Bremerella sp. P1: one gene and its partner. The protein of the gene in region 1 interacts with the protein of each later gene in a pairwise test. Links are inferred from orthologs where the notes say so. Each region holds a gene or a part of one and is shown on either strand. Other genes may lie near its edges. The genes, in order: rlmKL and typA.

Region 1 (3,269 bases):
CGACGTGATCTTCATGGGATCGAAGCCCAAATACTTCTTACCGAACGCTTCCGCGACTTCGACCGGATAGGCCTTCACCATCGGATTGGTTAGAAATCGATCGGCTTGCACAAACCCGATGCCGACCGCGTTTGCCGGAACATAGCTCAAGCCCGGAAGCGTTTCTTCGGTAGCCGGGGTAGCAGCCTCCTGAGCCATCAACAACTGCGGCGGAAAAGCCATCGTTGCCGTTAAAAAGCCGATCAAAAGGGCACTTAGTACGTGTCTCATGGTTACTTCGCCTCCGCGCTTGCCATGTTGCCAATAGATAAGAATCGCTCCACGAAACGTTGGTTATAAACCTATCTGAAGGGGCCTTCGAGCGCTTTTTGATGAAGTTTTTACGGCCTTCGCTCTGCTTAACAGCACTATGCCATCTAGCCACTGGCACGTACGATGAAGAATTCCACTGACTTTGCCAGGGTGCTTAAGCGCGTGAATCCATCCAATCCCCTCCAACTTCTGGCCACCACGGCGTTTGGCATCGAGGCCGTCACGGCCCGCGAACTGCAAACACTAGGCTACGAAACCGAGATCCTCGGTTCCGGTCGCGTTCGCTTCGGCGGCAATTACACCGACGCGATGAAGGCGAATCTGCACCTGCGGACGGCCGATCGTGTGTTGGTTGAAGTGGCCCAGATTCCCGCCGGCGATTTCGATGCTTTGTTCGAGGGTGTCAAAGCGCTGCCGTGGGAAACCTTCATCGATGCCGAAGGGGCTTTCCCAGTAAAAGGACGCAGCTACCAATCGCAGCTTACCAGTGTCCCCGCCATTCAACGCGCCACCAAAAGAGCCATCGTCGAGCGGCTTCAATCGGCCTATGGCGAGAAGCTGCCGGAATCGGGCGCGACCTATACCGTGGACGTGGCCATCGCCAAGGATGTCGCCACGCTGACGATCGACACCTCAGGTGCAGGGCTCACACGGCGTGGCTATTTGGATTCCGAGCGACGCTCGCCCATGAAACCGACGCTTGCCGCGGCCCTGATCCAGCTAAGCCACTGGAATCGCGAGCGACCACTGGTTGATCCTTTCTGTGGAAGTGGCGTCCTGCTGATCGAAGCGGCGATGATCGGTCGTAATATGGCGCCTGGTCTCCTCAGAGATTTCGCGTTGATCGAATGGCCGGCGGTCGATCAAGAGGCGTGGCTCGACTTGGTGGAAGAAGCCCGATCCCAGATACTCGACACGCTACCCGAATCGATCATCGGCTACGACGAAGATGCCTCGGCGCTTCGCCTGGCTCGGCAACAAGCGATCTCGGCAGGCGTCGACAGCAATATTCACTTCCAGCGTCAAGCGTTCAGCGAGCTGACCAGCAAACGCAAGTATGGCTGTCTGATCACCAGCACCCCGTACGACGACCACTCGCGTGCCCGACGCGCCCAGTGGGATTTCTACCGTGGTTTTCCCGATGTACTGCGGCAGCTACCAACCTGGTCGCACTTCATCCTCACGGCATTTCCCGAGTTCGAGCGAGCCATGGGGCAAGAAGCGACCCGGCGCCGCAAGATGTACAACGGGCGGACCGAATGTCACTACTATCAATATCACGGGCCTCCGCCACCGAAAGCAGGCGACGAGTCCTCCCCGGAGCCGAGCGAAGAAAAGCCGAAGCGTACTTTCACGCCGGCGTTTGGTGGACTCGATGACAAGGCCAAAGAACAGGCCCAACTGCTGAAGAACCGGCTCGCCAAGCGGGCTCGGCACTTTCGTCGCTGGCCGAAGCGAGGGATTCACTGTTATCGCTTGTACGAGCGCGACATTCCTGAGATTCCGTTGGTCATCGACATCTATCACGATTACCTGCACATCACCGACTACGATCGTCCGCACGATCGAACGCCGGCTCAATATGCTGACTGGCTCGATCATCTGACGGAAGCGGCTCGCGAGGTGCTGGAGATCCCCGAAGGGCATGTCTTCGTCAAGCATCGCACGCGGCAGTCTGGCACATCCCAGCACGAGAAAGTCTCGGAGGACTCGAAGATTGTGGTCGTGGAAGAAGGGGGCCTGAAGTTCGAGGTCAATCTTTCCGACTACGTCGACACGGGATTGTTCCTCGATCATCGCAATCTGCGTAGCCAGTTTCGGGAAGAAGCCGCCGGCAAGCGGGTCCTGAACCTGTTCTGCTACACCGGGGCATTCAGCGTTTATGCGGCGGCCGGCGGGGCGACCTCGACAACCAGCGTCGACCTGAATGCCAATTATCTGGACTGGGCTGGCAGAAACTTCCAACTCAACGGTCTATCGATCGCCAAACACCACTTCATTCGCAGCGATGTGATGGAGTACCTTCGCAACCAAAAACCGGAACCCAAGTTCGACCTGGCGATTGTCGACGTGCCGACCTTTTCCAACAGCAAACGCACCGACGACGTATGGGACGTCCAAGAGGACCACGTCGAGCTGATCGGCCTGACGCTGAACCTGTTGAGCGAAGGGGGCGTCCTATATTTTTCGAACAACTTCCGCCGCTTCAAGCTCGACGAAGAAGCCTTACAGAACGTGCAGATCCGGGAGATCTCAAAGCACACCGTACCGGAAGACTTTCGCAACCAGCGCATCCACCGCTGCTGGCGAATGGTGCGGAAGACAGGGGAGTAACCACAGATGGCACGGATAACCACTGACAAATGATCTCGACAACGGATATCGATGCCCAGCTCCTATCCGTGACTATCGGTGAAATCAGTGGTTAATCCCCTCCCCCAGATTCGGGAATCGACAAGGATTCGCCCCTTTCCACTGAGTGCCTCGTGCAGCAAAATAGTATGTTTTCCCAATACTGAGACCGTTTGCTATCCAGCCCCCAGAAAGCCGAAATGGATCTGAAGTCGAAAATCGCCCGGATTGATACCCGGCACGACGACGTCGAAGCACAATTGCAACAGGTACGCGATAAGCTCAGCCCTAAGGGGGATGTTGTCAGCGAAGCGGGTCGCAAGCGGACGATGGAAGTATTTGGTGAACCTCTCAGCCCACTGCAGGTGGTGCAGAGAATCTGTGCGGACGTCGAAAGCGACGGGCTGGCTGCTGTGCTCGAATACGGCAAGGCCCTGGACGGCAAGCAGCTATACGCTTCGACCATTCGCGTCTCCGACGAAGAACTACGCCTGGCCCACGAAGCGGCCGATCCTGCGTTTCTGCAAACGATCCGCGACATTCGCGAAAACATTCTGCGTTTTCAAACGGCCATCCTGCACAAGGACGTTGAAGTCCCGATCGAA
Region 2 (3,224 bases), 690 kb from region 1 along the record:
CTTCACCAGGTTGCCGTCGATCGACAGATCGGGGATGACCTGGTTCAAGCGACAATAGGTGCAGAGCACCTGGTCATTCTCTTCGATGGCGACGGTACAGTTGCAGGCCTTGTGGTCGACGCGATTTCGGCAGAGTTTCACCTGCTGTCCGCACGTCTGGTTGGTGCACTGCCAGGTGTCATCACCCAGCGACTTTAACGCGGTCACCTGGCGGCAAGTGGGGCACATGCCGACGGTCTCGTGACAAGAAACACAGAAAGAGCTTCCAAAGAACAACTTATGTCCGCATTGGCAGCGAAAGGTTTGCATTGGAGGATGGCCTGAGTGTTGATATGGGTAAATGGTCGGAAAGTTGAACCGATCATAGTGCAATTGCCGGGCCGATATTCGGCCGGGGCATGCTATTTCTGCCCTGCCATGGATCGTGCGGACCTCCCCGGATGGGGTCCCTCCTGGCGAAATGCGGGGTTCAGGGGATTATCGATTTGAGAATTCCCTGCCCCTTTCCTGCGGATTTGTGAATGTAAGGGCGGGTCCCCTACCCCAAAATCAGGTGAATCTGATAGGATTTCCGGTTCTTGGACGGGAAGATTAGGCCTGCCTTATAAGTACGAATCAGTATGCGACGCGACGACCTACGAAACATTGTCATTATTGCCCACGTTGACCACGGTAAAACGACCTTGGTGGACTGCCTGCTGCACCAGAGCGGCCAGTTTCGGGCGAGCCAGCTTTCGAGCGAGCGAATTCTCGACTCGAACGACTTGGAAAAAGAACGCGGTATCACGATCTTGGCGAAGAATATCGCCCTGCCCTACGAAGGGGTGAAGATCAATATCGTTGATACGCCTGGGCACGCGGACTTCGGTGGCGAAGTCGAACGCGTGTTGAGCATGGCCGACGGCGCTGTCGTGCTGGTCGATGCGGCCGAAGGCCCGATGCCGCAAACTCGGTTCGTGCTTTCCAAGGCTCTGGAAGTCGGTCTGAAGCCGATCGTGCTGATCAACAAGATCGATAAGCCAGATGCCCGGCCGCATGAAGTGGTCGATGAAGTGCTGGACTTGTTCCTTTCTCTCGGGGCCGACGACGAGATCGCCGAGTTCCCCTATCTGTTCGCCAGTGCGAAAGCCGGTTTCGCTTCGCCTGACCCGGACGTTCGTGAAGGGGACATGCGTCCGCTGTTGGACCTCGTGCTGAAACACATTCCCGGTCCCGACGTGAATCCTGACGATCCGCTGCAGATGCGTGTCACGACGCTTGACTGGTCGGAGTACACTGGTCGAATTGCGATCGGTCGTATCAAGTCCGGCAAGATCAAGAAGGGCCAGTCGGTGATGATCTCGAAGCCCGACGACAAATTCCAGCGCGGAAGAATCGTCGCCTTGCACGAGTTTCAGAACCTGGGCCGCGTCGAAGTCGAAGAAGCAGGTGCCGGTGATATCATTGCCGTGACTGGTCTGGAAGACATCGACATCGGCGACACGATTTGTGCTGTCGAAAACCCGACGCCACTTCCGCGTGTGGCCGTCGACGCACCAACGCTGGAGATGATGTTCACCATCAATACCTCGCCCCTGTTGGGCAAGGATGGCAAGTACGTCACCTCGCGTAACCTGCGCGATCGCTTGGAGAAGGAACTGGAACGCAACGTCGCCCTGCGAGTTCGCCCAGGCGAGTCAGGCGATAGTTTCCTGGTCAGCGGACGTGGCGTGCTGCACCTGGCCGTGCTCATCGAAACGATGCGTCGCGAAGGCTATGAACTGGCGGTTGGCAAGCCGCAAGTGATCATGCGTTACAACAACGGCGTGAAGGAAGAGCCGTACGAAAAGCTCGTGATTGAAGTTCCTTCGGAAAAGATGGGACCGGTCATGGAACTAGTCGGCGAGCGTCGCGGCGAATTGATCGAGATGCAGCCACGCGGCGATTATAGCCAGGTGGTTTTCTCGATTCCTTCCCGTGGATTGATCGGCCTGAGAACCAAGCTGCTCAACTCGACGCAGGGTGAGGCGATCGTCAATCACCGCTTCGAATCGTACCAGCCGGTTTCTGGCGAAGTGCCGCGCCGTGCCAACGGAGCGATGATCTCGATGGTTTCCGGCAAGGCAGTCGGCTTTGCTTTGTTTGCCTTGCAGGAACGCTCGGACATGTTCGTACGCCACGGCGACGAAGTGTACGAAGGGATGATCGTCGGTGAGAACTCGCGTAGCGACGACTTGACCGTGAACCCCACCAAAGAAAAGAAACTGACCAACATGCGTGCCTCAGGCTCGGACGAAAACATCGTGCTTCGTCCGCCGAGAGACATGAGCCTGGAAGTCGCCCTCGAGTACATCGAGGACGACGAGTTGGTGGAAGTTACACCGAACCACATCCGGCTGCGAAAGATGCTGTTGAAAGAAACAGATCGTCGTCGCCAGAGCCGGAAGTAAGGTCTTGGCTTAAACGCGACCTGGGGGACGGTTCTCTTTCCCTTTGACCTTTTGGTGCGAGTCCCCCAGCTTTTCGCGAATGCCGTCGGCCAGCTTTTCGAGTCGTTTCACAACGTCGGGATGTTGATCCACGACGTTGTTCTGTTCGCCGACGTCCGATTCCAGGTCAAACAGGGCCAGGGGCGTCGTCGCTTGGGAGTAAGCGGCCGGGATACCACCGGTGCCGCCTGGCTTGCCGGCCATGGTGCGGTACTGGTGCGGGAAGACAAGCTTCCACTTACCGCTACGGACTGCTTTCAGACCGCTGCCATAATAGAAGTAGTATGCTTCGTGCGGCGACTTGGCTCCTTCGGTTCCGGCGATCAGCGGCCAGATGTTCTTGCCGTCGATCGGCTTCTCTGGCAGATCGGCTCCAATCAGTTTGGCGACCGTGGGGAAGATGTCGATCGTCATCGCAGGCGTGCTGCAGTAGGTGCCTTCTGGGATTTTGCCAGGCCAACGCATGATAGTCGGTTCGCGGCAACCACCTTCCCACATGGTGCCCTTCCCTTCTCGCAGCGGGCCAGCACTGCCGGCGTGGTCGCCATACGAGAGCCAAGGGCCATTATCGGAGGTGAAGATCACCAGCGTGTTGTCGTCGATCTTGTTACGTTTGAGAGCTTCCAGAATCTGACCCACCGACCAGTCGACTTCCATCACGACGTCGCCGAAGAGGCCGGCTCCGGACTTGCCTTTGAACTTGTCCGAGACATACAGCGGCACGTGCACCATGCTATGCGGCACGTATAGGAAGAA

What was found.
Region 2: the proteins of rlmKL (region 1) and typA interact in binary tests that used the Escherichia coli proteins (3 or more experiments, as listed by UniProt). The link is inferred for Bremerella sp. P1 from one-to-one orthologs.

Annotation. Positions count from the first base shown.
Region 1 is NZ_CP118164.1:940,149-943,417, forward strand. The notes cover bases 94-3,040. They hold rlmKL (bifunctional 23S rRNA (guanine(2069)-N(7))-methyltransferase RlmK/23S rRNA (guanine(2445)-N(2))-methyltransferase RlmL), read left to right. Parts: upstream 94-435; coding sequence 436-2,646; downstream 2,647-3,040. Other genes in these bases: PSR63_RS03920 (DUF1559 family PulG-like putative transporter), read right to left, coding at 94-270; hisD (histidinol dehydrogenase), read left to right, coding at 2,865-3,040. Also shown: more of PSR63_RS03920, read right to left, coding at 1-93; more of hisD, read left to right, coding at 3,041-3,269. UniProt on the Escherichia coli protein: Specifically methylates the guanine in position 2445 (m2G2445) and the guanine in position 2069 (m7G2069) of 23S rRNA. Methylation occurs before assembly of 23S rRNA into 50S subunits.
Region 2 is NZ_CP118164.1:246,466-249,689, reverse strand. The notes cover bases 123-3,024. They hold typA (translational GTPase TypA), read left to right. Parts: upstream 123-620; coding sequence 621-2,429; downstream 2,430-3,024. Other genes in these bases: PSR63_RS01065 (sulfatase family protein), read right to left, coding at 2,439-3,024; PSR63_RS01075 (zinc-binding metallopeptidase family protein), read right to left, coding at 123-309. Outside these bases: more of PSR63_RS01075, read right to left, coding at 1-122; more of PSR63_RS01065, read right to left, coding at 3,025-3,224. UniProt on the Escherichia coli protein: A 50S ribosomal subunit assembly protein with GTPase and nucleotide-independent chaperone activity, required for 50S subunit assembly at low temperatures, may also play a role in translation.